One region of the Phytobacter palmae genome, then DNA from elsewhere that is predicted to be linked to it. Evidence: predicted binding sites of a transcription regulator. Region 1 holds the regulator's gene; each other region holds the start of a gene.

Region 1 (7,617 bases):
GATGGAAATCTGGTGGTAATTCTCACCACCTGACGTACCGAAACAAGAGGGGCGCAAGCCCCTCAATTCTTCGAGATAGCGCGCTATTGCCGGGCGTTAGCTGTCTCTCGTAAAGAAGGTGATAACAATGAAAATGAAAAAAAGTTTCGTCGCCCTGTGCCTGACCGCGGGTTTACTCGCCGCAGCGCCTGGGGTTAGCTTCGCAGATGTTAACATTGTCCCGCAAAATACCACGGCGGCCCCTGCCATTCCGGCCTCCGCACTCCAGCAACTGAGCTGGACGCCTGTCGATCAAAGCAAAACACAAACAACTGAGCTTGCCACCACGGGCCAGCGCCTGAATGTGGCGGGTATCAGTGGCCCGGTGGCCGCATACAGTGTCCCGGCGAACATCGGTGAACTGACGCTCACGCTCAGTAGTGAAGTGAATAAACAAACCAGCGTTTTTGCTCCAAACGTGTTGGTGCTCGACCAGAACATGTCACCTGCCGCGTACTTCCCCAGCAGCTTTTTCACCTATCAGGAGCCGGGAGTGATGAGTGCCGACAGGCTGGAAGGGGTGATGCGCCTGACGCCTGCACTGGGCCAGCAAAAGATCTATCTGCTGGTCTTCACAACCGAGAACGATCTGCGCCAGACCACCAAACTGATAGACCCGGCTAAATCCTACGCCAAAGGTACGGGTAACGCGGTACCGGATATCCCCGATCCGATAGCACGTCACGTTACTGAGGGTGTGGTGAAACTGAAAGTGAAAACCAGCAGCGGTTCCAGCGTGCTGGTTGGCCCGCTGTTTGGTTCATCCGGACCAGGGCCGGTGACGGTAGGCAATACTGCCGCGCCTGCCACAGCCTATAGCGCACCGGCGGCCGCACCTGCTGCTGTGGCTGGCGCACCAGCCTCTGCGCCTGCACCTGCCGCGAAAAGTGAGCCGATGCTGAATGACACTGAAAGCTATTTCAACCAGGCCATTAAACAGGCCGCAGCAAAAGGCGATATCGATAAGGCCCTGAAATTACTGAATGAAGCTGAGCGTCTCGGGTCCACATCCGCCCGGAAAACCTTTATCAGCAGTGTAAAAGGCAAGGGGTGACCGTCTCCCCGCAATGCTGATGTTTGCAACAACTGGTGCGTCGCCTGACGCACCCTTTTTTCCGGCGCAACGACGCTGTTGCATATCTGTTGCGCTTATGAAAACTGAATGAAGTTTCCCCGCCGAGGCAGCCTGTTCTGCGATACAATAATGTGACGTTATGTATTGGAGAGTAAGGCATGTCACACCCCGCGCTTACGCAATTGCGTGCGCTGCGCTATTTTGACGCACTTCCCGCGCTCGATCCGCAGCAACTGGACTGGCTGTTGCTGGAAGATTCCATGACGAAACGTTTTGAGCAACAGGGTAAACAGGTGTCCGTGACGCTTATCCAGGAAGGATTTGTAACGTCCGATATGCTTGATGGCGAGCGCCATTTGTTGCCTGACGATTCGAGGTACTGGCTGCGGGAGATCCTGCTGTGCGCTGATGGCGAACCCTGGCTTGCCGGACGCACCGTCGTGCCGGAGTCGACCCTGACCGGTCCTGAACTTGCACTGCAGAAGTTGGGTACCACGCCGCTTGGGCGTTATCTCTTTACATCATCTACGCTGACACGAGATTTTATTGAAGTTGGTCGCTATGAGACGCTGTGGGGAAGACGCTCCCGCCTGCGCCTGGGAGGGAAACCTCTCCTGCTGACTGAACTGTTTTTGCCTGCGTCACCGCTGTACTAAGAGGAAAAAAAATGGAGTGGAGTCTCTCGCAGAATAAGCTGCTGGCTTTTCATCGACTCATGCGCACGGACAAGCCCATTGGTGCGCTGCTGCTGCTCTGGCCAACGCTGTGGGCGCTGTGGGTGGCAACGCCGGGCGTTCCTCCCCTGTGGATCCTGATGGTTTTTGTGGCAGGGGTCTGGCTGATGCGTGCGGCAGGCTGCGTGGTAAATGACTATGCGGACCGTAAATTTGACGGGCATGTGAAACGCACGGCCAATCGTCCGCTGCCCAGTGGGGCCGTCACGGAAAACGAAGCGCGGATACTGTTTGTGGTTTTGGTGGTGCTGGCGTTTGCCCTGGTATTAACGCTTAACACCATGACCATTCTGCTCTCCGTTGCGGCGCTTCTGCTTGCCTGGGTATATCCGTTTATGAAGCGGTATACCCATTTGCCACAGGTGGTGCTGGGGGCGGCATTTGGCTGGTCGATTCCGATGGCGTTTGCTGCGGTGAGCGAATCGGTGCCGCTGAGTTGCTGGATAATGTTTCTCGCCAATATCTTGTGGGCGGTGGCCTACGATACGCAGTACGCCATGGTTGATCGCGACGATGACCTGAAAATTGGCATCAAGTCGACCGCCATTCTGTTTGGTCGCCACGATAAGCTCATCATCGGCATTCTACAGGTGGCGGTCCTGGCGCTGATGGTGGCGATTGGTGCGCTCAATGGCTTAGGCTGGCACTTCTACTGGTCGGTCATTGTCGCGGGGGCGCTGTTTGCTTATCAGCAGAAGCTCATTGTGAATCGCGATCGTGACGCCTGTTTTAAAGCGTTTATGAATAATAACTACGTGGGGCTGGTACTGTTTATCGGTCTGGCGACAAGTTACCTGGCGTAAGACGATTTCCCGGATGCGGCGTTACCTTATCGGGGCTACCGTAAGCGCAAAGCTTCGTGTAGCCCCGATAAGCGAAGCGCATCGGGGAAGTTACCGGATGCGATGCTTTACTCCGCCTGCGTCGCGCTCTCAATTGTCAAACGCACATCTGAGGTAATCAGCTCAGCTAAAAGCTGATATACCGCCAGCGTCTGTTCGGGCTCTGCATCTCCGGTATCACTGATATACCCTTCATCACGCAGCGTCAGCACCAGAGTACTGAAAACTGCCTTATCGAAGAATTCCGGGGCATTGATACCGTGCAGAACAGACAGACGTTGCGCCAGAGTGCGGCTCTCTTTCTCCAGCGTGCTGCGGTTCATCGCCGGATTTGCGCTCAGCAACCAGAAAGTGATGGCATAACGTTGCAACGTTTCGCGCGCGCCAGCCGCCAGCAATTGCAGAGTGCGGGAATGTGCCGGATTGATATAGAGCTGGCCATCCTTCATGGTGATCAGCCCCTGGCGCAGCAATTCCTGCGCAAGATTTTCCAGCACGCCGGCCAGCTCTTCTTTTTCCCAACGCAAGAAAAGCTCAGCTTTCAGCATCGGGTAGAGCAGTTCCACATGGCGCAGCATTTCGTCCTGAGAGATATGACGATGCTGGGTGATAATGGCCGCCATCAGCGATGGCAACATCAGCATATGCGCAATGTTGTTGCGATAGTAGGTCATCAGTACCGCCTGCTCGCGCGGCAGAATGATGATGTCGCCAATCGTATCTTTCTCTACCTCGAACTTATTCATCTGCAGGGCGTGCTCAATAAGCGCGTCCGCACTGACGGTGGGTACCGTTATATCGGCCGCATAAGGCACATTGCGCATCAGGTTGAGGTAGCAGTTCAACTGCTCGGTAAGCTGTTCACGGGTCAATGAACGCTGGCGAGAAGCCAGAAGCGCGGTACAGCAGAGGTTCATCGCGTTTGCCGCGCCGGCATTGTTAATACGCACCATCAGATCAGCAGCAATCGCATTCACTGTCGGCGTCAGCCAGGCAGGACGGACAGCCTCTATGGGATCGATGGACTCACGCCATTCCGGTACGCGATGGTTCAGATAGTTCATCAGCGGAATGGGTTCGCCAAAGTTGACATAGCCCTGACCGAGATTACGCAGCTTACTCAAACCGCGTACCATCTGGGCAAAACCTTCTTTTTCTTTCGTCGCGCCGCGCAGTTCTTTGGCGTAGGTGCCAACTTCCATGACGTGCTCATAGCCAATGTAGATTGGCACCAGCGTGATCGGACGCGTGCCTCCACGGAGCATAGCCTGAATCGTCATAGACAGCGTACCGGTCTTCGGATCCAACAGACGACCCGTACGAGAACGCCCACCTTCAACAAAGTATTCTACTGAATAGCCGCGGTTAAACAGCTCACCCAGATACTCGCGGAAAACTGTCGAGTAGAGCTTGTTGCCCTTAAAGGTACGACGAATAAAAAACGCGCCCAGACGACGGAAAATAGGCCCCGCCGGCCAGAAGTTCAGGTTAATACCGGCAGCGATATGCGGCGGCACCAGCCCCTGATGATAGAGCACGTAGGAGAGCAGCAAATAGTCCATATGGCTGCGATGGCAGGGCACATAGACAATCTCATGACCATCATGGGCGAGCTGACGAACACGTTCCGCGTTATGCACATTAATGCCCTGGTACAGACGGTTCCAGGTAAAACCGAGGATACGGTCTGACAGACGGATCATCTCGTAAGAGAAGTTTGCTGCGATCTCTTCCATCAGCGCAATTGCGTTTTGTTGCGCTTTATCATGGGAGATCTTCTTGCTGCGCGCTTCGTCTTCTACCGCGCGGGCGATGGCTTTAGAGGAGAGCAGCTTATTAAACAGGTCCTGACGGGCAGGTAAACGCGGCCCCACTGCGGCCAGGCGCTGACGGGCGAAGTGCATACGCGCTACGCGGGCCAGCTTTTGCGCAATGATTTTATCCGTACCGTGCTCGGTTGCCATATGACGCAGCGAAACCGGCGGCGAGAAACGCACAAAGCTGTCGCGGCCAAGCCATGAGATCGCGAAAAACTTCTGAATACCGTTTAGCATACGCAGCGGCGGGTTGACCTCGCCCTTTTCGCGCCCGGGAGAACGACCGAACATCATCGACACAGGCACCATCTGAACATCCAGATCGGGATGGCTGCGGTGCAGATCGAGATAGTCATGGAACAACTTGACCGACTCTTCTTTTGGCGTGTACCAGGTAAAGACGCGCGGTCCGCCGTGAATAAAGATATAACGCGGCAGCTCCGCTCCGTCGATTTCAAGCGGTTCGAGGGGGTCGGGCAAATCATGCGCCAGACATTGAGCGCGCAAGGTTAGCAAGTCTGCCTTCGAATTATAAGGCAAAACGTACATAATAGGGCGTGACGTATCGAGTCCTAATTCCTGGGCGGGTTCCGCCGGGATAGACTTGCTTTTTACCAGGACGCTTAATGGTAAATTAAGTAATTTGTAGTAAATTCGTGGCCAGCCGGACATAAACGATGTAAAGCCTCTGGTTAATAATGCCATTGCGCGGCAAGAATATCAGAAAGTCCGCAGAATTTCTTTTCTACCTCTATAAGCTTACATAGACATTGACGTTCATTACATAAAAAGGTTGTTTTTCATGGCCAACAATACCACTGGAATTACCCGCATCATTAAAGCGGCAGGCTATTCATGGAAAGGGGTGCGCGCAGCGTGGATTAACGAAGCTGCTTTTCGTCAGGAAGGTGTTGCGGTCATTATTGCTATCATCATTGCGGCTTTTGTGGACGTTGACGCTATCACGCGTGTTCTGTTGATTGGTTCTGTCGTGCTGGTGATGATTGTGGAAATCCTCAATAGTGCGATTGAAGCGGTGGTTGACCGTATTGGGTCTGAATTTCACGAACTCTCAGGGCGTGCGAAGGACATGGGGTCTGCAGCCGTACTAATGGCCATTCTTCTGGCACTGTTCACCTGGGTTTCTCTGCTGTGGGGCTATTTTCGATAACGCTTCCAGAAATACGTTAAGACTACGCTTTTTGCTTAATTTTGGTTTCAAAATCACCTTTAGCTGTATATACTCACAGCATAACTGTATATACACCCAGGGGGCGGAATGAAAGCTTTAACGGCCAGGCAGCAAGAGGTGTTCGATCTTATTCGCGATCGAATCAACCAGACAGGTATGCCGCCGACGCGTGCGGAGATCGCGCAACAGTTGGGGTTCCGTTCCCCAAACGCGGCAGAGGAACACTTGAAAGCGCTTGCGCGTAAGGGCGTTATTGAGATTGTATCGGGTGCGTCTCGCGGTATTCGTCTGCTTCTTGAAGAAGAAGATGATGCTGGCTTACCGCTTATCGGGCGTGTCGCTGCTGGCGAACCTTTGCTGGCGCAACAGCATATCGAAGGACACTATCAGGTCGATCCCTCTCTCTTCAAACCTAACGCTGATTTTCTGCTTCGTGTAAGCGGTATGTCGATGAAAGATATCGGCATCATGGATGGCGACCTGCTGGCTGTTCATAAAACTCAGGATGTTCGTAACGGACAGGTTGTTGTGGCGCGTATTGACGATGAAGTGACGGTCAAACGCCTGAAAAAACAGGGCAATACTGTACAGCTATTGCCTGAAAACAGTGAGTTTTCCCCCATTGTGGTTAACCTGCGTGAGCAGAACTTCACTATTGAAGGGCTGGCGGTTGGCGTTATCCGCAACGGTGAATGGCTGTAATATCCTTCTGATCCGTGGCGGCAATTCTGCTGTCACGGTTGCTTTCTTTTCCTGACAAAGCTTTAACTTTTGCTTTATCCCCCTGATCCCACTCAGTTTTGTTCTGCATATCTATTCCGTTAATTTCCATTCTGGTGGTTAAAAATTCCGAATATAGATTCATGGCCGCTATCCTTAACTACAATAATTATCACGTTCAGGATATTTAGAGCGTAACGAAAGGAATAACGCTGTCCATGACCAACGATGAGGAGATGACAATGAATAAAGACGAAGTCAGCGGCAACTGGAAACAGTTCAAAGGTAAAGCGAAAGAGCAGTGGGGTAAATTGACCGACGATGATATGACTATCATCGAAGGTAAACGTGACCAACTGGTCGGTAAAATCCAGGAACGTTACGGCTATGCCAAAGATCAGGCAGAAAAAGAAGTCGTCGACTGGGAAACGCGGAATGATTACCGCTGGTAGCCTTCACATCCCCCTCAATGTGTAGACCCTCATGGCTACCCTGCCCGAACGGTACATGGATGTACCACCCTCAAATGGCTTATCTGCTTAAAAGAGAAAATCGCGACTAGCGCGATTTTTTTTTCAACTGAATCGTGTGGTCATGATGGCATTCGCCGGGATGTCGGCACGCTTCAACCTCAGCGCAATCAGCGCATAATCCATGGGCTTCAATAACATTATGGCGTAGCGCAAAACCGCGTTTTGCCGCCAGCGCATGCATAATATCTTCCACGCCCTCCGCCTGTTCTTCTTTTACCACGCCACAACGGTCACAGATAAACATCGCAGAAGTGTGCGTCGGTTGATCGAAAAGATGGCAAAGCACATAGCTGTTCGTGGACTCCACTTTATGCACAAACCCTTGTTCTAAAAGAAAATCAAGCGCGCGATAAACGGTAGGGGGTTTAGCTTGAGGCTCTGCCTCACGCAGAAGGTCGAGCAGATCGTAAGCGCTGATGGCCCCCTGTTGCAGACTCATCAGGCGTAACACTTCGAGGCGCTGGGGAGTCAGGCGCACATTCCGTTGCACACACAGTTTTTCGGCCTGCGCGAGCATCTCTTGCGAAGTGGACTTATCCATAGGCGTTCTCTCATGAAATAGCGATATAAGCCTCCACTTTATCATGTTCTGTACTAAACGCCGAGATCGCGACCGCGCCTTCACCTTTCGCAATCGCCATGTGTCTTCTATAAATATTGATGGT
Region 2 (7,617 bases), on a different contig from region 1:
GCCGGGTTTCACGCCCCCGCGCTGATTGTGATTGGCAGCGTGGTGTCATTACGTGAAATTCTGGCGTTCAGCGGATCGGCGTGACACTATCCCGAGGTTACGTATCACAATGAGAGGTTGAACTTGGCGCTGGCACAGTGTCCCGCATCCTGCGGCGAGATCATTCAGGGATGGATCCTGGGTAGTGAAAAGCTGGTTTCCTGCCCTGTCGACTGGTACAGCGAGGTTGAAATTACAACCGGTACGCCTTTGCCTGCTGAACGTCCCCTGGTACGAGCAATGGTAAAACAGGTGCTGGCACACTGGCAGCTACCCGCTTCATTAAGCAATGAAATCCGCATTGACTGCCGCTCGACCATTCCTGTCGCCAAAGGGATGGCGAGCAGCACCGCGGATATCGCAGCAACGGCGGTTGCCACTTCACGTCATCTTGGATTTACGCTTGATGATGTCACGCTTTCTCAGCTTTGCGTGGCGCTGGAACCCACCGACAGTACCGTTTTTCGCTCTCTGACCTTGTTTGATCACAATACCGCGCAAACGCGAATCTCCTGTGAGCACGTTCCCGCACTCGACGTTTTATTACTGGAAAGCCCGTTAACGCTTCGTACAGAAGATTATCATCGCCTGCCCCGTCGGGCTGCGCTGATAACAAATGCTGAAATACTCGACACAGCCTGGCGCAAAGTACAGCGCGCCTGTCTGACAAACGATCCTGCATTATTGGGCGAAGCGGCATCGCAGAGTGCTATTGCAAGCCAGACGCTGCTGCCTAAACCAGGTTTTAATTCGCTGATGGGGATTGTGGAACAGTGCGATTTGTACGGGCTGAATGTGGCCCATAGCGGTAGCGTTGTGGGATTATTTCTGGACAGACAACGTCATGATCTGGCGAAAGTGCGTGAGTTGCTGAGTAAACCTGCACTGCAACGGCACTGGCCGCGCCAATATCTGTTGCGCATGGTAGAAGGCGGGGTAAGAGAACGGTGAGAGAGTGCCTCTCACCGTCAGAGGATTACTCTTGTTTCGGTTCAACGGGTTTCTGTTCACCCATTGTTTTCAGTTTTTTGGAGATCTCGCGGCGTTCTTTAGAGATCTCAGCGTTTTTGATGATGTAATCATCAACGCGGTCTTCGTAATCGCTTTTCATGCTGGCGATGATGCCCTGGATAGCTTCCACGCTCATACCCGGCTTAATATAGTCGCTCAGGTTGTCCAGCAGCAGTACACGTTTCTGGTTATCACGGATCTTTTTCTCAACATCCTGGATTTCGCGCTGCAGTTTATTCTTACGACGGAACAGACGAACAAACTCCAGAACGTCCTGGAATGAAGGCTTACTTGTTTCCATTTTGATACCCCTGCTAATGTGAGATTCGGATTCGTTAAAGCAACCGCCTAAGACCTTACTTTTAGCCGTTGCTGATGACAATGATTTTATCCTTTTCTCTATCATAACCCCAAATCAGGCTGAATCGAAACAGCCTGACTGTTTTTCCGAATTGTATGAGGCTTATTTGCGCAGCGCCCGGCAAATTAAATGGGACATCAACTCCAGTTGCCGTGCCAGCTCCATGCTCAACCATACATAACCATGAATCGAATTCTCCGCCAACGCATCGCCCTGATGATCGCGTAGCAGATCACGTAACTCGGCGACAATTTCGGTCAGCTTTTCAGTATTGGCCAGAATGGGCTGCGGATTACCTTCATAGAGCGCGTGGGCAATGGTTAACAGCGTCTGCTGCGTCATTTGCTGCGTTTCACGTAACGTGCTGGCGTTGAGCATAACGAAGTGGCTTGAGCGGGAAGCCCAGTGCGCGTTCATTTGCAGCTCCAGCACACACACCATATTGCGGCTTACGGTCTGGATAGCTTCAAAAATAGCTTTCTGAATGTGCGTCTCTTTGCTGGCGGGAGTAATCAGGCCGCGCATCTTCACCACGTCATTAAGAATTTTTTGCAGATGCTTGTCCAGACGCGGACGTTCAACGAGATTACGCGAAAAGCCAGCCTGATAGACCCGATTGAAGGCCGTAACGTAGTTTGCCATTTGAATGCGCCAGTGCAGGAAGGCTCGCTGCGGCCAGATACCGGTGAATAGCATTGCCAGTAAAGAGCCCAGAATGACGTCGCCGCTTCGCCATAACGCTGTATTCATATCCCCTGCCGGCGCGCCAACCACAACCGACAGCGTGATACCGATAAGTAATGCCTGATAGGGTTTTTTACCCAGCGCCAGCCAGCCGCAGAGAAACATAGCCCCCGCACACCACATCACCATCAGCGGAAGAGAGAGCAGCTCAAGCTTAAGAGCGACGAGACCCAGAGCGGAGCCGCAGATTGTGCCGCCAATGCGCTCAAAGGCCCTGGGAACCACATTTCCCCAGAATGAAATCGGCCCCATGATCACCACCAGGGTGATGAGTGGCCAGGTCCCCTCGGGTACATTGAGCAGACGAACCAACAAAAAAGTCAGAATAAATGCCAGCGCAATACGTACGCCGTGAACCACGCGATAATGTCGGTAAAGACGGATCTCAAAAGGACTGAGTGATTTGTCGGGACGCACACCCGCTCTCCAGTCAAAAAACAACGAAGGCGCAATTGTAGCGATCTTTCTGCGGCAAGGATCACTGTTTAGAACAAAAAAAGGTCCACTGGTTAAAACCTGCACATCCGGTTTGCCAGTGAACCCCATTAAATTATTGAGCGATCAGAGTACTTTCGGTTCTACGGGAATGTACATATCGATTTCCCAGTATCCATCCTCCTGCGCTGAATTCAGATAGACCTCAAAGCAGGGGCGTAAAGCAATCTGGTACTGCTCGTCAGCCATTAGTTCATCAAAAAAAGCATTCCATGCCTGTTCAAACTCTTCGTTATATACGCGAGCACGCGCAACTGCGTTCAGGCCCGCAGGTATCTCAGTACGTATCACCCCTTCACTGTTTTCGGGAATGACAAAATCAGCCGGAACCGAAATAACCACATCAGCACGTAGCTTTTCCGGGGGCACTTCATCGGGATTGTCATAATAAACCGTGATCCACTCCTGTGTCTGAATCTGCTTACCATGAACCCACATTGCTAACTGCTCGAAGCCTTTTTTGACGGTGACATCCCAGGGGCCAACCAGATGAAACCCGGCGATAGTGCGTTTATCAACCTGCTTTACGGTGTATGCCATGTTACCCTCCTTTTACTGTTCATTTGTACAGCATAGCGGAGTCACGGAAACCAGGAACCGTTGAAAGATGAATTATGTGAGCGGACTCGCGTCGCAGCCAGTCCGCATCCTCATCAGGCCTTATGGTGCAGATAGTCGCTCAAACGTGAGAACCAGCCGCCTTTACCGACACTGTCCAGCGTCACCAGCGGCAAGTGCGCTACCACTTTGTCACGATCATAAAGCTGGATCTCACCTACACGCTGATGCGCAGCAAGTGGGGCTTCCAGGCTTTTATTGTCCATGACGTAACGTGCCTTGATATTCGGCAGTTCCGCTTTCGGCAGCGCCAGCCAGAAGTCCTGATCGGTACCGACCGTCATCTGTTCCTTGTCGCCATACCAGATACGCTCGCTACCGACCTTTTTACCCTTTTGCAGAATCTGCACGGTATCAAAATTTTGCTGGCCCCAGTTCAGCAACTTCCGCGCCTGGTCTTCACGGCCTTTCGGGCTTTCCGCCCCCATCACAACGGCAATCAGGCGACGCTGCCCATCAACGCTTGATGCGATCAAGTTAAAACCGGCCCCGGAGGTATGCCCGGTTTTCAGACCATCAACTTTCAACGATGAATCCCACAACAACCCGTTACGGTTCTGCTGGGTGATACCGTTCCAGGTCAGGCTTTTCTCACTGTACATATGATAAAAATCCGGCTCGCCGCTGATAATGGCGCGGGAAAGTACCGCCAGATCATATGCTGAACTGTGCTGGCCGGGCGCGTCCAGGCCATGTACGGTTTCAAAATGAGTATCACGCAAATTTAGCTTTTGCACATAATCGTTCATCATGCTGACAAACTGTGGCTGGCTTCCCGCCACATAGTCGGCCAGCGCCACACAGGCATCGTTGCCGGAATCGACAATCAGCCCGCGGCTCAGGTCACGCACCGTTACACGATCCCCGGCTTTCAGAAACATTAATGAAGAACCGTCAAAGACCGGATTACCCCGCGCCCAGGCATCTTTACCTACCGTAACCACATCACTGGCGCTGATACGGTGGCTGTCGATGGCGCGATCCACAACATAGCCAGTCATCAGCTTGGTCAGGCTGGCTGGATTACGCTGCTGATGTTCATTGCCTGCAGTGAGGATCTGTCCGGTGGTGTAATCCATTAAGACCCATGAACCTGCCTGAATTTGCGGCGGCTGGGGAGAAATCGGCATATCATCTGCCAACGCGTAATGGATCGTCGCGGACAAAAGAGAGAAGGCAAAAAACAAACGGCATTTCAAAGAAATATCCTCATTTACGTCAAATTAGCCGTTCTTTTTACGCAACTTAATATGTCGATACTGGGACAAATTGCAAACAAATGTGACGAAAGTCATTTTCTTACGTCACATATCGCTTCAGCAATGGCGCTTTGCAGTGCGTTTTCCTTCGGAAGATGCGACGCAATGGTTTACCATAGGAAGGTTATTGATCAACAGGATGAGCTCAGGTGTCTGATTCAACGGCTACGCCCACATTTCTTTTCCATGACTACGAAACGTTCGGCACCAGCCCTTCGCTGGATCGTCCCGCACAGTTTGCCGCGATTCGTACCGACGCCGATTTCAACATCATTGGCGAGCCGGAAGTCTTTTACTGCAAACCTGCAGATGACTATTTGCCTCAGCCAGAGGCGGTGCTGATTACTGGTATTACGCCGCAACACGCCAATGCGAACGGCGTTAATGAAGCTGACTTTGCCCGCCGCATCCATGATTTATTCACCGTGCCCAAAACCTGCGTGCTCGGTTATAACAACGTCCGTTTCGACGATGAAGTGACGCGTAATATCTTCTATCGCAACTTTTACGATCCCTATGCCTGGAGCTGGCAAAACAACAACTCGCGCTGGGATTTGCTTGATGTGATGCGCGCCTGCTATGCCCTGCGTCCGGACGGCATCAACTGGCCGGAAAATGACGATGGGTTACCGAGTTTCCGTCTTGAGCATCTGACAAAAGCAAACGGCATTGAACATAGCAATGCCCATGATGCGATGGCTGACGTTAACGCCACTATCGCCATGGCGCAACTGGTGAAAACCCACCAGCCGAGGCTCTTTGATTATCTGCTGAGCCACCGTAATAAACATAAGCTGGCGGCCCTGATTGATGTCCCGCAGATGACGCCACTGGTGCATGTTTCCGGCATGTTTGGCGCCTGGCGCGGCAATACCAGTTGGGTAGCACCGCTGGCCTGGCATCCGGAAAACCGCAATGCCGTGATCATGGTGGACCTCGCAGGAGATATGTCGCCATTGCTTGAACTGGATGCTGACGCGCTGCGTGAACGCTTATATACGGCGAAAGCAGAGTTAGGAGACAACTCCGCCGTGCCGGTGAAGCTGGTGCATCTGAATAAGTGCCCTATCCTCGCCCAGGCGAAAACGCTGCGTCCTGAGGATGCTGAACGGTTGGGGATTGACCGTAAGCAGTGCCTGGATAACCTGAATATTCTGCGCAATAACCCGCAGGTGCGCGAAAAAGTACTGGCCATCTTTGCCGAGGCCGAGCCGTTTGTTCCCTCTGAAAATGTGGATGCACAGCTTTATAACGGCTTTTTCAGTGATGCGGACCGTGCAGCAATGAACATTCTGCTGGAAACTGAGCCGCGTAATCTCCCGGCGCTGGATATCACTTTTGTCGATAAGCGAATCGAGAAACTGCTGTTCAATTACCGGGCGCGCAACTTCCCCGGAACCCTCGATTATGACGAACAGCAGCGCTGGCTGGAACATCGCCGTCAGGTGTTTACACCTGAGTTTTTACAGGCCTACGCTGATGAGTTACAGATGCTGTACCAGCAGTATGCCGACGATAAAGCGAAGCTGACGCTGCTCAAAGCGCTCTGGCAATACGCTCAGGAGATTGTGTAGCCATCGAATAACAGGCAAAAAAAACCGGAGGCCATGGCCTCCGGTTTGTTATTCAGTTATGAATTACTGAGCGATATCTTCATATTGTGGTACCGGGTTGCGGAAGCTTTTCGTCACGCATGCCAGGTAAACCAGACCGATACCCCCCCAGATGAGACCCAGAATCATTGAGCTCTGCTCCAGGTTAATCCACAGTGCGCCTACGGTGAGCGCGCCACAGACCGGCAGTACCAGATAGTTGAAGTGATCTTTCAGCGTCTTGTTACGCTTTTCACGGATCCAGAACTGCGAGATCACTGACAGGTTAACGAAGGTAAACGCCACCAGCGCACCGAAGTTAATCAACGCAGTCGCCGTCACCAGATCAAATTTAATCGCCAGCAGAGCAATCGCGCCAACCAGCAGTACGTTCCATGCCGGAGTACGCCACTTCGGATGAATATAACCGAAGAAACGGGTCGGGAAGACGCCATCACGGCCCATTACATACATCAGACGCGAAACGCCCGCATGTGCCGCCATACCGGAAGCCAGAACGGTCACGCTGGAGAAAATCAGCACACCCCACTGGAAGGTTTTACCAGCCACGTAGAGCATGATTTCCGGCTGAGAAGCATCCGGATCTTTAAAGCGCGAGATATCCGGGAAGTACAGTTGCAGGAAGTAAGAGGCAACGATGAACACCAGGCCACCAATCAATGCCGTCAGGAAGATAGCCTTCGGGATCACGCGCTCAGCGTCTTTAGTTTCTTCTGACAGAGAAGAGATACCGTCAAAGCCAAGGAATGAGAAGCACAGGATCGTCGCGCCGGTAATCATCGGCACAACGTGTGCACCTTCGGACCAGAATGGACGCGTGCTGGTCAGTGTACCTGCACCTTCACCGTGGGAGACGCCATAAATGATGAGACCAACGATAACGGCCACAATTCCCATCTGCAGAATAACAATCAGGGTATTGAAGTTCGCCACGGTCTTGATGCTGCGCAGGTTAGAGATGGTCATAAAGGCCACCAGCGCGACAACAAAGAGCCACGATGGAACAGAAGGCACCAGCGCTTCAAAGTAGATTTTCGCCAGCAGAATGTTGATCATCGGCATGAACAGATAGTCCAGCAGCGAAGACCAACCCACCATAAAGCCAACCGCCGGGCTGATGGATTTCTGGGCGTAAGTATATGCGGAGCCCGCTGACGGGAAACGGCGAACCAGTTTTCCGTAGCTCAGCGCCGTAAACAGAATGGCGACCAGCGCAAAGGCATATGCCGTCGCAACATGGCCGTCTGTCAAGCCAGAGACGATACCAAACGTATCGAACAGCGTCATAGGCTGCATATAGGCGAGGCCCATCATAACAACCGGAATCAACGTAAGTGTTTTACGTAATTCCACGCGAGAGGTCTTTGGAGTAGCGTTATGCGACATAGTTATCCCCTTTTACGGTGAACGCCAGCGCGTAAGCAAAAGATTGCCCCATTTCTTTATATTCCTCAGCGACAACGACTGTCGGTTTTTA
Region 3 (7,617 bases), on a different contig from region 1:
AACGACTTTGGTTACGACTATGTTTTCTCTCGCTACGTTGAAGCCGTTGGTCGCCCGGGCGATGTACTGTTAGGTATTTCCACTTCCGGTAATTCTGGTAATGTCATTAAAGCGATTGACGCGGCGCGCGCGCAGGGGATGAAAGTCATCACCCTGACCGGTAAAGACGGCGGTAAAATGGCAGGTACTGCCGATGTTGAAATCCGTGTACCGCATTTTGGTTACGCCGACCGCATTCAGGAAATCCACATTAAAGTGATCCATATCCTGATTATGCTGATCGAAAAAGAGATGGTAAAAGCATAAGTCCTTCCGGGGCGTTAACCGCCCCGTTTTTGTTGTGGGGGTGTTGTATGTGCGAACTGCTCGGGATGAGCGCCAATGTGCCAACCGATATTTGCTTTAGTTTTACCGGGCTTGTTCAGCGCGGTGGGGGAACCGGGCCGCATAAAGATGGCTGGGGTATCACCTTCTACGAAGGCAAAGGCTGTCGTACGTTTAAAGACCCGCAACCCAGTTTCAACTCTCCGATTGCCCGTCTGGTTCAGGATTACCCGATAAAGTCCTGTTCGGTGGTGGCCCATATTCGTCAGGCGAACCGTGGCGAAGTGGCGCTGGAAAACACCCATCCTTTTACCCGCGAACTCTGGGGACGCAACTGGACCTACGCCCATAACGGGCAGTTAACCGGTTATAAGTCACTGGAGACAGGCAACTTCCGTCCGGTCGGGGAAACCGACAGCGAAAAAGCCTTCTGCTGGCTGCTGCATAAGCTCACCACGCGCTATCCGCGAACGCCGGGCAATATGGCAGCAGTATTTAAATACATCGCTACGCTGGCGACGGAGCTGCGCGAGAAGGGTGTTTTTAATATGTTGCTGTCAGATGGACGCTACGTGATGGCGTTCTGCTCAACCAATCTGTTCTGCATTACCCGTCGGGCACCGTTTGGCGTGGCAAAACTGCTGGATCAGGATGTGGAAATTGATTTTCAGCGGGAAACCACACCTGACGATGTGGTTACCGTGATTGCCACCCAGCCGCTAACGGGCAATGAGACCTGGCAAAAAATTATGCCAGGCGAATGGGCATTATTTTGTCTCGGGGAGCGTATAGTTTGACGCCAGCTGCGGGTGAATAACTTCGTGGCTCAGCGGTTTGCTGACCACGTAGTTCCCGTCAACAACGGAGACTACAGGCGGTTTCTGTGTCTGCTGGAAGAAGTCATAACCCGGTTTTAACTGTTCCCAGAATTTCGCATAGGTCGAATATTTGTGGCGCTGCATATTCGCGTCGGTCATACGGAACGGATAGATACTCAGTTGTACGCTTTCCTGACCAAACACCAGCGCTGCGGTGACAAACTGGAAAATCTCGTCAATTTGCGAATCGGTCATGGCATAGCAGCCAATGGACACGCATGCGCCATGAATCATCAGGTATTTCCCTTCATAACCGTGAGCACGGTCATAGGCGTTAGGAAAACCAATATTGATGGCTTTATAAAAACGGCTGTCCGGTTTTAGCTGGCTACGCTGAATGGAATAGAAACCTTCCGGACTTTTGAAATCGCCCTGACGCTGTTTCGGACCCAGGCCGCCAGAGTAGTTACAAATTTTGTAACTATTGAGGAGCTGATACTGCTCACCCATTTTGACGTACAGATCCAGGGTTCGCTCTTCTTTGAAGATCTGGATATATACCGGCGACCCCATCAACTGCTGCTTATATTCTTTGCTGATCGGCGTTGTTGAACCATTGCTGCTTAATAAGCTGGCAAACGAGACGCACGGCATCAGAAGCATCGCAAGAAAAAATGCGATTTTGCGCATACTGCTTGTTTCCTTGATAAAACGGTTACCACATTGCCAGGACGGCAAAAGAATCCCACAAATTCAGATTAATCTGCATTGGGTGCGCCCACAGTAGCATCACGGTATTTTTTCGCAAGCCCGGATCGCTGAGTTTACAAATTAGTTTTTTGCAGCGATCCCCCTGTTAAATATTGTCCGATGAAAACCCCAGAAATAACAGCGATATTGGGCGTTTTTTTTCACGGCGCGCTCATTTTTTTCTTCTCTTCTCATCTCAGGAAATAATGCTGTATACTTATCCAGTGTCTGATAAGGTGAGCGTATGCGCAAAATCATACATGTCGATATGGACTGCTTTTTTGCTGCGGTGGAGATGCGTGATAACCCGGCTCTGCGGGATATCCCTATCGCTATCGGCGGCAGCCGGGTTGAGCGCGGTGTCATCAGCACGGCCAATTATCCGGCACGCAAATACGGCGTACGCAGCGCCATGCCCACGGCAATGGCGTTAAAACTCTGCCCGCATCTCACCTTATTACCGGGTCGCTTTGAAGCCTACCGGGAAGCCTCTCATCAGATCCGTGAAATTTTTTCCCGTTATACAACCCTCATTGAACCTCTGTCTCTGGATGAAGCGTATCTGGATGTGACCGACAGCCCCCATTGCCATGGTTCGGCAACGCTCATGGCGCAAGAGATTCGCCGGACCATATTTCGTGAAACACAACTGACCGCATCGGCCGGCATCGCACCGGTGAAGTTCCTGGCGAAAATTGCCTCCGATCTGAACAAACCTGACGGGCAATATGTGATTGCGCCCGCGGATGTGCCAGCATTTTTACGTACGCTTCCGCTGAGTAAAATCCCGGGCGTTGGCAAGGTGTCAGCGGCAAAACTGGAAACCCTCGGGCTGCGTACCTGCGAAGATGTGCAGAACAGTGACCTGGCGATGCTGCTAAAACGCTTTGGCAAATTTGGCCGCGTGTTATGGGAGCGTAGTCAGGGTATTGATGAGCGGCATATCAGTAGCGACAGGCTACGCAAATCGGTGGGCGTGGAGCGGACGCTGATAGAAGACATTCATGAGTGGGAAGAGTGTGAAGCCATTATCAACCAACAGCTTTATCCGGAACTGGAACGGCGCCTGTCGAAGATAAAACCAGACCTGCTTATTGCCCGACAGGGGGTCAAGCTCAAGTTTGCCGATTTTCAGCTCACCACCCAGGAGCATGTCTGGCCACGCTTAAATAAAGACGATTTGCTGGCGACGGCGCGAAAAACCTGGAATGAGCGGCGCAGCGGACGCGGCGTACGTTTAGTGGGTTTGCATGTGACGCTGCTCGATCCGCAATTAGAGCGTCAGCTGGTGCTGGGGCTGTGATAATGGTGAAAAGATGAAAGTACCGGGAAGACAGAAGAGAAATTGTCCGCACCTGCAAAAAGGTGCGGACAGCACGACTTATTTCGCCGGAATGGCTTTCAGCAGCTCGGTCAGCAGCGTCCAGTAGTGGCCTACGCTCTCGATATGTACCTGCTCATCCGGGGAGTGCGGACCGGTGATGGTTGGGCCAATAGAAACCATGTCCATGTCCGGATACGGTTTTTTGAACAGACCACATTCCAGACCAGCGTGGATAACCTGAATATTCGGCGTCTTGTTAAACAGACGCTGGTAGGTTTCACGCACCAGATGCATCACCGGTGAGTTCGCATCCGGCTGCCAGCCTGGGTAGCCGCCTTTCGGTGCCGTTTTCGCGCCAGCCAGTTTACCCAGCGATTCCAGCATGCTTACTACGTAATCTTTACCGCTGTCGATTAAGGAGCGGATCAGGCAGACAATTTCCGCATTGTCGTCCTGCATGGTTACCACGCCGACATTCAGAGAGGTTTCGACCACGCCTTTGGCAACGTCGGAGTTACGGATCACGCCGTTTGGAGTGGCGTTCAGCAGGCCAACAAATGCATCACGGGAAGATGCCGTCAACGCCTGTTTGTTCGTGGAGACAGACTCCAGCAGCACAACCAGGTTTTTCTCTTTCATCGCCAGCTCGTTTTTCAGGATTTCCTGATAGGTTGCGGCCAGGTTTTTCACCTGTTCAGCTTTATCTGCCGGAACGGCGAAAGTGGCGAACGCTTCACGAGGAATAGCGTTACGCAGAGTACCGCCGTTGAAATCGGCCAGACGCAGGTCCAGCTCCGCCGCGTGGCCAGCCAGGAAGCGCGCCAGCAATTTATTGGCGTTACCGAGGCCCAGATGAATATCGCCGCCGGAGTGGCCGCCTTTCAGTCCTTTCAGGGTCAGTTTGAACGTCTGGTAACCCGCAGGTACCGCTTCACGGGAGAGCGGCAGAGTAGTAATGAAATCAATACCACCGGCGCAACCCATATAGATTTCGCCTTCTTCTTCTGAGTCCGTGTTGATCAGAATATCAGCCTGCAACCAGCCAGCCTGCAAACCAAACGCGCCATCCATGCCGGACTCTTCGGTCATGGTCAGCAGCACTTCAAGCGGGCCATGCTCAACGCTGTCATCCGCCAGCACTGCCAGCGCAGAAGCCATACCAATACCGTTATCTGCCCCCAGCGTGGTGCCGCGCGCTTTTACCCATTCGCCATCGATGTACGGCTGAATCGGGTCTTTAGTAAAGTCGTGCACGGTGTCGTTATTTTTCTGCGGCACCATATCCAGGTGCGCCTGCAGCACAACCGGTTTGCGGTTTTCCATACCTGCCGTTGCCGGTTTGCGCAGCAGAATATTGCCAACCTGATCGCGCTCCGCATGTAAGCCTTTTTCTTTCGCCCAGCTCATGATGTGCGCGGCGAGTTCTTCTTCATGGTAAGACGGATGAGGGATTGAGCAGATTTTGGCAAAAATATCCCACAGCGGTTGTGGCGATAGTTGAGACAATTCAGACACGATGAGTCTCCTTTAAAAGGCCTGCCAGCATATTTTGCAGGTCCGAGGGTTAAACTACAGAACAATCACAAAGCCGGATTGCGAGATGGACTTGAGAATACCACTTTATTGTCCCTCTGTTAGTACGCGTCGCGTAAAAAGCGCCAGCGATGCCCGGTAATACTGGTTTTTAGCGCGACAGATCTCTATAATCTCGCGCAACCTATTTCCCCGTAGAACACTTTTTAAGCCGTAGATACACAGGCTGGGACACTTCACATGAGCGAAAAATACGTCGTCACCTGGGACATGTTGCAGATTCACGCACGCAAACTGGCAAACCGCCTGATGCCTTCTGAACAATGGAAAGGCATTATTGCCGTTAGCCGTGGTGGTCTGGTTCCGGGCGCATTACTGGCACGTGAACTGGGTATTCGCCATGTCGATACCGTTTGCATTTCCAGCTATGACCACGACAACCAGCGCGAAATGAAAATTATCAAACGCGCAGAGGGTGATGGTGAAGGTTTCATCGTTATTGATGATCTGGTCGATACCGGCGGTACCGCGGTGGCTATCCGCGAAATGTACCCAAAAGCGCACTTCGTCACCATTTTTGCTAAACCGGCTGGTCGTCCACTGGTTGACGATTACGTGATTGACATCCCTCAGGATACCTGGATTGAACAGCCGTGGGATATGGGCGTGGTCTTTGTTCCGCCTATCTCTGGTCGTTAATCCTTTCTTTATGATTATTTACAACGCCTGGCATTGCCGGGCGTTGTTTTTTTTCACATCCGCCAGGTTACAATACCGTCATTGACGTATTGATGGAGGCTGCGCGTAATGCCACAAGCTAACCTCAGCGAAACCCTGTTCAAACCCCGTTTCAAGCACCCGGAAACCTCAACGCTGGTGCGTCGCCTTACCCATAATAAACTGCCGCCTGTCGAATCCACCCTGGATGGTAACAATAAGCCCCACTGGTATCGCATGATCAACCGATTGATGTGGATCTGGCGCGGCGTCGATCCGAAAGAGATCCTGGACGTACAGGCGCGGATCGCCATGAGCACGTCGGAACATACCGACCCTGAACTTTACGATACGGTAGTGGGCTATCGCGGCGGCAACTGGATCTACGAATGGTCCACTCAGGCTATGCAGTGGCAGCAAAAAGCCAGCCAGGAGGAGGATACCGCCCTCAGTGGCCAGCACTGGCTGCACGCGTCAAACCTCTATAGCATTGCCGCTTATCCGCATATTAAAGGGGATGTCCTGGCAGAGCAGGCACAGGCGCTGGCGAATCGCGCCTATGAAGAGGCGGCGCAGCGTCTGCCTGGCACAATGAAAGAGATGGAATTTTCAATTCCCGGCGGTTCGCCGGTGATTGGTTTCTTACATATGCCTAAAGGAGAGGGACCTTTTCCTACCATCCTGATGTGCGGCGAGCTGGATGGTCTGCAAAGCGACTACTACAGTCTGTATGAACGCTATTTTGCGCCGAAAGGCATCGCCATGCTGACGCTGGATATGCCATCTGTGGGATTCTCCTCAAAATGGAAACTAACTCAGGACTCTAGCCTGCTGCATCAGCATGCGCTGAAAGCGCTGCCGAACATTCCGTGGATTGACCATACACGCGTTGCGGCGTTTGGTTTTCGCTTTGGTGCCAACGTGGCGGTGCGCCTTGGTTATCTGGAGTCTCCGCGCCTGAAAGCGGTGGCCTGTCTCGGGCCGATCGTGCATGCGCTGCTGGCTAACCCTCTGCAACTGTGGCGTGTGCCGGAGATGTATATGGATGTGCTCGCCAGTCGACTCGGCATGCATAATGCCTCGGACGAGTCACTCTATGTTGAGCTGAATCGATACTCGCTAAAAACGCAGGGGTTGCTGGGGCGACGTTGTCCGACACCGATGTTGTCTGGTTTCTGGCGAAACGATCCATTCAGCCCGGAAGAAGAGTCGCGTTTAATCACTTCGTCATCCGCCGATGGTAAATTACTGGAAATCCCGTTTAATCCGGTTTATCGCAATTTTGATAAGGCGCTGCGGGACATTACGGACTGGATCAATTATAGATTGCGTTAATGGATTGCTAATTTTGATTGATTTGGTAAAACAGTTGCATCACATAAGGAGATCGCAATGACGTTACCGAGTGGACATCCGAAGAGCAAACTCATTAAAAGGTTTACCGCGCTAGGCCCGTATATTCGGGAAGAACAGTGTGCCGATAATCGCTTCTTTTTTGATTGCCTGGCCGTATGCGTCAATGTAAAGCCCGCGCCGGAGAAGCGTGAGTTTTGGGGCTGGTGGATGGAAATGGAAGCGCAGCAAAACCGTTTTACCTATAGCTACCATTTTGGGCTATACGATAAAGACGGGAACTGGAAAGAAACTGCAATAAAAGATTCAGAAGTGACGGACCGGCTGGAGTATACGCTGCGTGAATTTCATGGTCGCGCCCGCGAGGTCCTTGCGGCGCTGGAGCTGAAACTGGAACCTGCGGAAAATTTCACCGACGAAATTAATCTGACGGTTTAAGCGCAGTCAAAAGATTCGCCCGACAAGAGACAATCCGGATTCAGCCCTCTGATTCCGGATTTTTTATGTCTGAACACCCCGGGGATGTCGCTGTGATGTTGGCTTTTCTGCGTGCCGAAGCAGGGGAAAAATAGCCCGGATTCAGGTGAAATCCGATAATTTTTGGCCAGAAACGATCAACTCTTTGAGCAACATCTGGCGGCGATCCTCCGGTGTATCGCGACTCACCATAAAGCAGATAGCCGCCACCGCCTGCCCGCTACGAGAACGAATCGGCGCCGCCATACAACAGGTAAAACTCTCCGACAACCCCTCAGTCAGACAATAACCCTGCTGTCCGGCGCGATGAATGTCTTCCAG
Region 4 (7,617 bases), on a different contig from region 1:
GCTCTTTAAGGATTTGTGTATTCAGGTGGCGGGTGATCACCAGGTAACGCCGGGTATTATCATTAATCTCTAAATTTCCCACCATCGGGCGGATAAGGCCAATCCCGATAAACGCAGTGCCGCTGCGGGTACGGGTGATCCCGGCAACAATTTCATTACTGGAAATCAGCGAAGCCGAATTATTACGGATGAGACTTTGTAAACCCTTACCAAAAAAGTCGAGTGAACGTTCTGTAAACCTGGTGCTGTGAAACGCTCCCCATAAGACGTGAAAGTTTTCATCAAGAATAAAAGTGCCGTCATAGAGGTTATTGACCTTAAATCCCTCACCCCAGGTTTTGTAGAGCCACTGGGTGTCAAGCTCCGGGCGATAGGCCTCCCGCACCGCATCATCCCAGACGGCATTATCAATAACCAGCGAACGCACACGATTTACCGAGGTCTGGATCGCCCCCTGCACAGACAGAGCGGTGCGATGTTCATCAATTTCGTTGGCTTTGCTACTGATAAGATGCAATGAAAGATAGAGCAGCGCGACAATGGAAATAATAAGCCCAATGCCCGCCAGGAATATCATGACGAACAGGGTTTTGGCATTCGGGATATTCCGCCAGCTAAATGGGTTCAACATGCACTGCCTCCCTCTATCCTTAACAGGAAAAACAGCCGGTTGAGGACTTCCGTTAACTAAGCGTAATACAGTCGGTGGATTTCGCTGCCCCTTATTCGGGCAGCGATCACATCAGGCGAGTTTTATTAGTATCATACCAACAATCAGTAAGATAACCCCTACCCAGCCTTTATTATTCAGGCGCTGGCCGAAGAGGATCCAGCCCGCCGCCAGAGTCGCGGCAATACCGAACCCGCCCCAGAGTGCGTAAGCCACTGACAAATCTATACCTTTTACCGCCTGAGACAGCGCAGCAAAGGCACCAAGCACCGCCACCAGCGAGCCAATCCCATATAATTTATGGCGAAACCCCGCTGAAAATTTAAGGAAAATATTGCCAACGATCTCCAGAATAATAGCCACCGCCAGCCAGGCGCCGTGAACCCACTCAAACTGTTGCATTGCGACGCTCCTGCGGTGTATTGACCGCTTTGCGGGTGCCCGATTTGATAAGTACAATCCCGGCGACCAGCGTCATCAGCCCGGCGATTTTCATCGGGGAGAGCGCTTCATCAAATAACACAACGCTAAACAAGGTGATCAATAAAATACCAATCCCCTCCCACAGAGCGTAAGCCACGCCGAGAGCGATTTTTTTAACCGCGAATGATAATAAAATATATGACAGTGCAATCATCACCAGCATCAGAATAAAACCGGTGTGCCCGTTAGTAACACTTGCCCACTTCATTGATAATGTGCCGGTTATTTCAGCCACAATGGCCAGTGCTAATAATACCCAGTAAATCATCATCCTTCTCCTGCTTGAGAATATAATTCCGCAGGGTCTTTCCATAACGGAAAACCCAGAGTGTAAAAATGAAAGTCGCGTGGTTTACGCGAGCCTGAGCAGAGAGAAAAGGACTATAGCGCCGAACGCCAGTGTTGTTCGCCGGAAAGCAGGCAGGCAGAAGAAGTAAGACGGGAAAAGCCAGAGATGAACGTCCTGAACAAATTATCCATAAAATTACAATATCCGCACATTGCTTCTCATCGAGGCGGAACGATTGTCCTCAGTAGTAAAACACGCCCTATTTCTACCACAGGGCCTGTTTTTCCTCAAATTCTTTTCACTTCTTTACCGCGAGCGACCAGACGTGTAGAAAACTCATCACCGCCGCCGGATAAAATATGCGCGGCGGCGAGACAGATTATTGTTCCGATTTCATCGCCAGCGCACGATCTTCGGCAAGTAAATTCCAGGATGCAATAAACAGCCCGGCAATCATTGGCCCGAGGACAAAACCATTAATGCCAAAGAATTGCAGCCCGCCGAGCGTAGTCAGCAAAATTAAATAGTCAGGCATTCGGGTATCTTTGCCGACTAATAATGGCCGCAGGATATTATCAGCCAGCCCCACCACCACGATAAAATAGAGCGACATCATGGTTCCGGTAATAATTTCCCCGGTGGAGAAGAGAAAAATAGCCGCCGGGACCCAGATAAGCGCTGTGCCGACCGCCGGGATCAGCGACAGAAAGGCCATCAGCGAACCCCATAACAGACTGCCGTTAATGCCCGAAAACCAGAAGCCAAAGCCCCCTAACGCGCCCTGCACAATCGCCACCACCAGTGTCCCTTTTACCGTAGCCCTGGAGACGCTGGCAAATTTATGAAACAGGCGGCGTTTGATTTTGTCCGTCAACGGAATAGCCGTAAATATTCTGCGTACCAGCCGGGATCCGTCTTTCAGTAAAAAGAACAACAAATAGACCATCAGACAGAAACTGACGCTAATACTCAGCGTATTTTTACCGATGATTACCGCGCTGCCAGCCAGATATCGCCCGGAGCTCAGCGCCACGCCGGATAATTTTTCGCGGATGGCACCTACGGAGTCAAAGTCATTTTCACGCAAATATCCCTGCGCCCAGCCAGGCAGATAACTAATACTGTCAGTAAAGAGTTGCGGCAAGTCCGTGGCGTTATTTTGCAAGCGTTGATAGAGCGCATTAATTTCCGCAATCAGTGACGTGACAATAATCATCAGAGGAATAAAAACTAACACGCAGATAAGTAGCACAGTCAGTAACGAAGCAATACCGTCACGCCCGCGCAACCAACCGGTTAATTTTACCCGTAGCGGATAAAAAATAAGCGCCAGAATAACGGCCCAGATAATAGCAGCATAGTACGGCTGGATCAGGCTAAAAAACGCCAGGCTGACCAGCAACAACAGAACGATAAAAAAGAAATTATGAGTTTTCAGAGCCGTCATCTTCGCCATCCAATGGTTAAACTGCTGCTAAGTGTAGTGGCTGGCCCCCTGAATGTAAAAAAGGTCTGCCGCCGGGAAATAATACGCCATATCCGAAATAGCATTATTTCCCTTATTATTCTCACGGTTGCCTGCACGCAGATGATGATCGGAAATAGTCAGAGCGCGCATTTTTTCATCACATTACAAAAATCCTTGTTCCATCAATCTCTTCACAAAAATCGAGCCGGGACAGCTTGATCGATGTGCTTTTTTGACGATACTGTATATAAACACAGTAATTCATAAAAACAGTAACCATGGATGTATCAACGGCGAAAGCCTCACTTTTACCAGGACGTCTACAGATTGGTCAGGCAGACTTATGCCTGTTATTACATGGGAGCGACATGCGATGACAACCAGCGCTTTTCCCAGCCCGGCGGCCGATTACATCGAAGGTGCGATCGACCTTGTGGCACATCTGATAAGCCATCCGTCAGCAACTTACGTGCTGCGCACCGCCAGCGATGCCATGTGCGGCGCGGCGATCCTGCCCGGATCGTTACTATTGGTAGACAGCAGCCTGCAGCCGGTGGATGGCGATATCGTCGTAGCACGTTTGCTGAGCGGTTTTACCGTCCGCCGTTTACGCGTCTCTCCGCCGCGCCTGGTGGCGGAGAACGAAAACTATCGCACTGTGTACATTGATGAAGAGGAAGGTGCGCATATCGTCGGCGTTGTAACCACCATCATCACGACGCCCCGGCGCACTCTGCACGTCCGTGCGGCGAGCGTGCGGGGGTGAAGACAGGGTCACACCAGACGGATACCGGCATCAATAAAAAAGAGTGCGCCCGTACAGCCACGAGCGTCATCGGAAGCGATAAACAGCGCCATAGCGGCAACATCCCGGCCCTCAAGGGTGATATCCAGCGACTGCATGGCCTGGATCTCCTTTTCGGACTCCGGCGTGCGCCACAACGCCTGCTGACGTGGAGTGGAAATTGCCCCCGGTACGATGCAGTTTACGCGAATACCCGACGGCCCCAGCTCACGTGCCAGCGTCTGACTTAGCCCGACAATCGCCGCCTTGGAGGTGGTGTAACCGGACATCCCCGGTCTGCCCTTCATAAAGCTGGTGGAGCTGGTCAGAATGATGTTGCCGCCCTCGCCTTTTTGCATTACCGCGGCCACAGCCTGGCTGGCAAAAAACTGATGATCGAGGTTCACCGCCAGGCTTTCACGCCAGGCTTCTGGTTCTACGGTCAGGGTATCGGTTCGGTCGTCCCGGGCGGCGTTATTGATCAGCACATCAATTCGGCCTTCCCGGGCGGCAATGTTGCCTGTCACCTCACGCAACGCGGCAATGTTTCGCACGTCGACTGCGTGAAAATGGGCGCCGCGCACTTGCGCCAGCGCAGTACCCGCCGTCACATCAATATCAAGGAAATGTACCCGGCTCTCCTGCTGGCAAAACGCCGCCACCAGATCCGCGCCAATCCCGCTGGCCCCGCCGGTTATCACCACCACTTTGTTTTGCAAACTCCCGTAACGGGTATAACGATGCCCGGTCATATATCAGTCTCATCTGGCGCCAGTAACGCCTGCATTACAGAACCGTCGAGGGTATCGCGTTTGACGCCGAGCAACCAGGCAATGGTTGCGCCGGGGTCCGCCATTCGATACGGGCCGTGGTGATGGTGGTCGTGATAATAGCCGCGGCGAATACCTGCGCCGAAGGCCAGCAGTACGCCGTAATTTGAGGTATGTGCTGTCCTGGCCGTGGGTTTTTGCGGGCCGTGATTGGCACCCGGGGCCACCACCGGGCAGATATCCTCGCCGCTCGCGCTGGTTCCCCAGACAAAGCCGCTGTCGTAGGTAAAAAGCACATCACCTGCATACTCGCCCCAGTACCCGGCGCTGGCGGCGTCTTCCTTGCGCAGCGCCCAGGCAACGGCATGGTGAACCTTCCCGTTGTGCTCGATGTGCCAGTTACGCAGCAGGTGCAACAGTCGCGCCTGCAGGCAGGCATAATCTGCCAGTGGCACGGTGCCATCCGGCTCACGCCCCTGCAGATTGATATAAATCTCCAGCCCGCCGCGCTCGTCTTTCAGATACACCAGGCTCTGGCTGCGGATTATCTGCCCCTGGTTATCCAGCGCCACCAGTCCATGTTTTGCCAGATAACGCTGAATATCGCACATAAAGTGGTTGGGTACCGCGCCGTGATCCGAGGCCAGAAACAGCGTCGTCTCTTTGTCCATGCCGTTGATGATGCGCCCCAGCGAGCGGTCGAGGATTTTATAGCATTCGCGGATCACCGCCTCGTAACGCGCGGCCTGCTGCGGGTCGTAAAACGGCGAGTCCGGATCGTACTGGCCCAGACAGAGATGGTGAGACTCATCAATAAGGTGATGTACCCCCGCCCACAGAGAATAGCCGTGCTGATGGGTCAAGCGCAGCGCACTGTCCGCCAGCCATAGCGACTGATGCTCCGCATCCTGGAAGGTCGACGCCAGAAGCGCTTCATCCGGCGATGCCTTCACCGCCCACTGGCTGTAAAACGGCCCAAGATCCTCGAAAAGCATCTGCGCGAGTACACTGTCCCGGGCAATGCGCTGCGGGAAGGTCACTTCGCTTTGGATCAGTTCAATATACGGCGTCACATGTGCCAGCCAGAAACGGGCTTTTCCTCCTTGTGCCACCTCGCCCAGCGCCAGCCAGTCGCTCCACGCTCCTTGCACCAGAGTGACGCCCCCGTGCGCTGAACGCAGCGTCAGGGTATCGATATCAAGTGACAACGTCACGTTATCGCCGTGGGGTGAGCGTATTGTCAGGCGATACTCACCGTTCACTTCCCGCTCCAGCGGTTGCCACAGCCCTTTGTCGTGGTAGGCGAGCGGTGAAGACGGCGGCCAGCCCAGCGTTTGCTGGCGCGGTTTCGGCGGCACATCCAGACGCTGGCGATCGGTGGTGAAGATCGCCGGAGCGGCAAAGGTGTAGGGGCTTGGCGCCGCGGCGGACCAGTATGGCGACAGGGTAAAATGCGGCGCGGGTGAGGCCACGCTTTCCGGGAAATGAACCAGTGCAGCGCGTAGTCCGCTCTCTTCAAGCCGTTTCAGCAATGGCCGCGTCCTGGCATAATCCGCCGGTAACGCCTGACCTCGCCACGACGTTCCCGGTGCCTGGCCGGAGAGAAACGCGGCCCAGTTGACATCGCCCCAGGCGGAAATATAGGGCAGCAGCTCAGTGGCCGCGCCTTCGCTCAGCATCCGGCTGATATGAGGCAACTCTCCTTCGGCGGCAAATTTTTTGACAAGCGGCATCATTAATCCATCAACGCCAAAAACAATCACTTTGTGACCCATGATTTTCCCTTCGCGTTAATTCAGCCGCAGCCCGCTGGTGGCATCAAACAGGTGCGCATGTCGGGCATCCGGCAGGATTTTCACTATTTCACCCGGCTGCGCCGCCACGCGCTGATGGAACAGCGTGGTTACTTTCTGCTGGCCGATATTGAGCAGGATCTGTGTTTCCGAGCCAGTCGGTTCCACCACGTTAACGCGGGCGTTGATCGACGCCCCCGGCGTCAGTACAAAGTGTTGCGGACGCACGCCATAGAGTACCCGCTGCCCCACGTTCAGCCCTGGCGTCTGGGTCACCGGCAGCGCGATACCGTCATCGGTCATCACGATGCCGGGCCGCTCCACGTGGCCGCTGAACAGGTTCATTGATGGCGAACCGATAAAGCTCGCCACAAAGGCATTGGCCGGGCGGTCATACAATTCAAGCGGCGTACCAACCTGCTCAATCTGCCCGTCGCGCAGCACCACGATGCGGTCGGCCATGGTCATGGCTTCAATCTGATCGTGAGTGACGTAAATCATGGTGGTATTAAGCCGCTGGTGCAGCGCCTTGATTTCAGTGCGCAACTCAACACGCAGTTTGGCGTCGAGGTTAGAGAGCGGCTCATCAAACAGGAACAGGCGCGGGTGGCGCAGGATGGCGCGCCCCATAGCCACGCGCTGGCGCTGGCCGCCGGAAAGCTGCGAGGGTTTACGCGCCAGTAACGGCGTCAGCCCCAGCGTATCGGCGGCCTGTCGCACCTGGCTGTCAATCTTCGCCTTCGCCACGCCCTGCATTTTGAGCGAGAAACCGAGGTTATCCGCCACCGTCATGTGCGGATAGAGCGCATAGTTCTGAAAGACCATCGCCATGTTGCGATCCTGCGGCGAGAGGTCGTTAATCACCTCTCCATCCAGAGTCAGCTTGCCGCCGTCAATGCCCTCCAGCCCGGCAATCATACGCAGCAGTGTCGATTTTCCGCAGCCGGATGGCCCCACCAGCGCGATAAATTCGCCATGGTGAATAGTCAAATCCAGACCGGGAATAATGGTCTGCCCGTTAAAATGTTTTGCGATGTTGTTAAGTGTCAGGGTTGCCATCATTAATCCTTAAGTCCACCCGCAGTTAAGCCCTGTACCAGATAGCGCCGGACCAGCAGGGTAAAGGCGACTACGGGCAGCATGACCAGCGTGCCGCTGGCGGCGATTTTGCTCCACTCCCACCCTTCGTATTGCAGGAAGTTCACTATCGCGACCGGGGCGGTAATGGCATGAGTGCGGGTTAAAATCAGTGCGTAGAAAAAGTCGTTCCACGAAAAGATGAAACAGAGAATGGCGGTCGCCGCGAGGCCCGGTTTTACCAGGGGTAGCGATACCCGCCAGAAGCTGCCCCATAACGAGC

The links. The regulator LexA, encoded in region 1, represses DNA repair genes until DNA is damaged. The targets are predictions, from matches to a motif close to TNCTGTATGTACATACAGNA.
Region 2: the regulator LexA is predicted to act here: its motif matches at 3,204-3,223, upstream of sbmC (DNA gyrase inhibitor SbmC).
Region 3: the regulator LexA is predicted to act here: its motif matches at 2,100-2,119, upstream of dinB (DNA polymerase IV).
Region 4: the regulator LexA is predicted to act here: its motif matches at 3,150-3,169, upstream of umuD (translesion error-prone DNA polymerase V autoproteolytic subunit).

The regions. Positions count from the first base shown of each region.
Region 1 covers NZ_JBCIVJ010000025.1:117-7,733, reverse strand. The annotation lists gene AAIG39_RS21930 (maltoporin) at 1-19, shown strand, start outside; gene malM (maltose operon protein MalM) at 128-1,093, shown strand; gene ubiC (chorismate lyase) at 1,273-1,770, shown strand; gene ubiA (4-hydroxybenzoate octaprenyltransferase) at 1,782-2,651, shown strand; gene plsB (glycerol-3-phosphate 1-O-acyltransferase PlsB) at 2,759-5,179, opposite strand; gene AAIG39_RS21905 (diacylglycerol kinase) at 5,310-5,678, shown strand; gene lexA (transcriptional repressor LexA) at 5,787-6,401, shown strand; gene AAIG39_RS21895 (hypothetical protein) at 6,376-6,564, opposite strand; gene AAIG39_RS21890 (CsbD family protein) at 6,662-6,871, shown strand; gene zur (zinc uptake transcriptional repressor Zur) at 6,978-7,493, opposite strand; partial or broken gene AAIG39_RS21880 (hypothetical protein) at 7,504-7,617, opposite strand, start outside.
Region 2 covers NZ_JBCIVJ010000003.1:86,008-93,624, forward strand. The annotation lists gene cobA (uroporphyrinogen-III C-methyltransferase) at 1-84, shown strand, start outside; gene AAIG39_RS05665 (L-threonine kinase) at 124-990, shown strand; gene AAIG39_RS05670 (DUF496 family protein) at 1,016-1,351, opposite strand; gene AAIG39_RS05675 (FUSC family protein) at 1,514-2,572, opposite strand; gene sbmC (DNA gyrase inhibitor SbmC) at 2,717-3,190, opposite strand; gene dacD (serine-type D-Ala-D-Ala carboxypeptidase DacD) at 3,304-4,467, opposite strand; gene sbcB (exodeoxyribonuclease I) at 4,677-6,101, shown strand; gene AAIG39_RS05695 (APC family permease) at 6,165-7,526, opposite strand; gene yoeI (membrane protein YoeI) at 7,516-7,578, opposite strand.
Region 3 covers NZ_JBCIVJ010000029.1:10,805-18,421, reverse strand. The annotation lists gene lpcA (D-sedoheptulose 7-phosphate isomerase) at 1-306, shown strand, start outside; gene AAIG39_RS22910 (class II glutamine amidotransferase) at 354-1,121, shown strand; gene dpaA (peptidoglycan meso-diaminopimelic acid protein amidase) at 1,092-1,832, opposite strand; gene dinB (DNA polymerase IV) at 2,137-3,195, shown strand; gene pepD (cytosol nonspecific dipeptidase) at 3,274-4,731, opposite strand; gene gpt (xanthine phosphoribosyltransferase) at 4,990-5,448, shown strand; gene frsA (esterase FrsA) at 5,557-6,801, shown strand; gene crl (sigma factor-binding protein Crl) at 6,859-7,257, shown strand; gene AAIG39_RS22875 (IclR family transcriptional regulator) at 7,399-7,617, opposite strand, start outside.
Region 4 covers NZ_JBCIVJ010000023.1:22,623-30,239, forward strand. The annotation lists gene AAIG39_RS21430 (bifunctional diguanylate cyclase/phosphodiesterase) at 1-631, opposite strand, end outside; gene mdtI (multidrug/spermidine efflux SMR transporter subunit MdtI) at 743-1,072, opposite strand; gene mdtJ (multidrug/spermidine efflux SMR transporter subunit MdtJ) at 1,059-1,421, opposite strand; gene AAIG39_RS25760 (protein YdgV) at 1,535-1,654, opposite strand; gene AAIG39_RS21445 (AI-2E family transporter) at 1,822-2,889, opposite strand; gene umuD (translesion error-prone DNA polymerase V autoproteolytic subunit) at 3,254-3,676, shown strand; gene AAIG39_RS21455 (SDR family NAD(P)-dependent oxidoreductase) at 3,685-4,446, opposite strand; gene AAIG39_RS21460 (alkaline phosphatase family protein) at 4,443-6,239, opposite strand; gene AAIG39_RS21465 (ABC transporter ATP-binding protein) at 6,255-7,316, opposite strand; gene AAIG39_RS21470 (carbohydrate ABC transporter permease) at 7,319-7,617, opposite strand, start outside.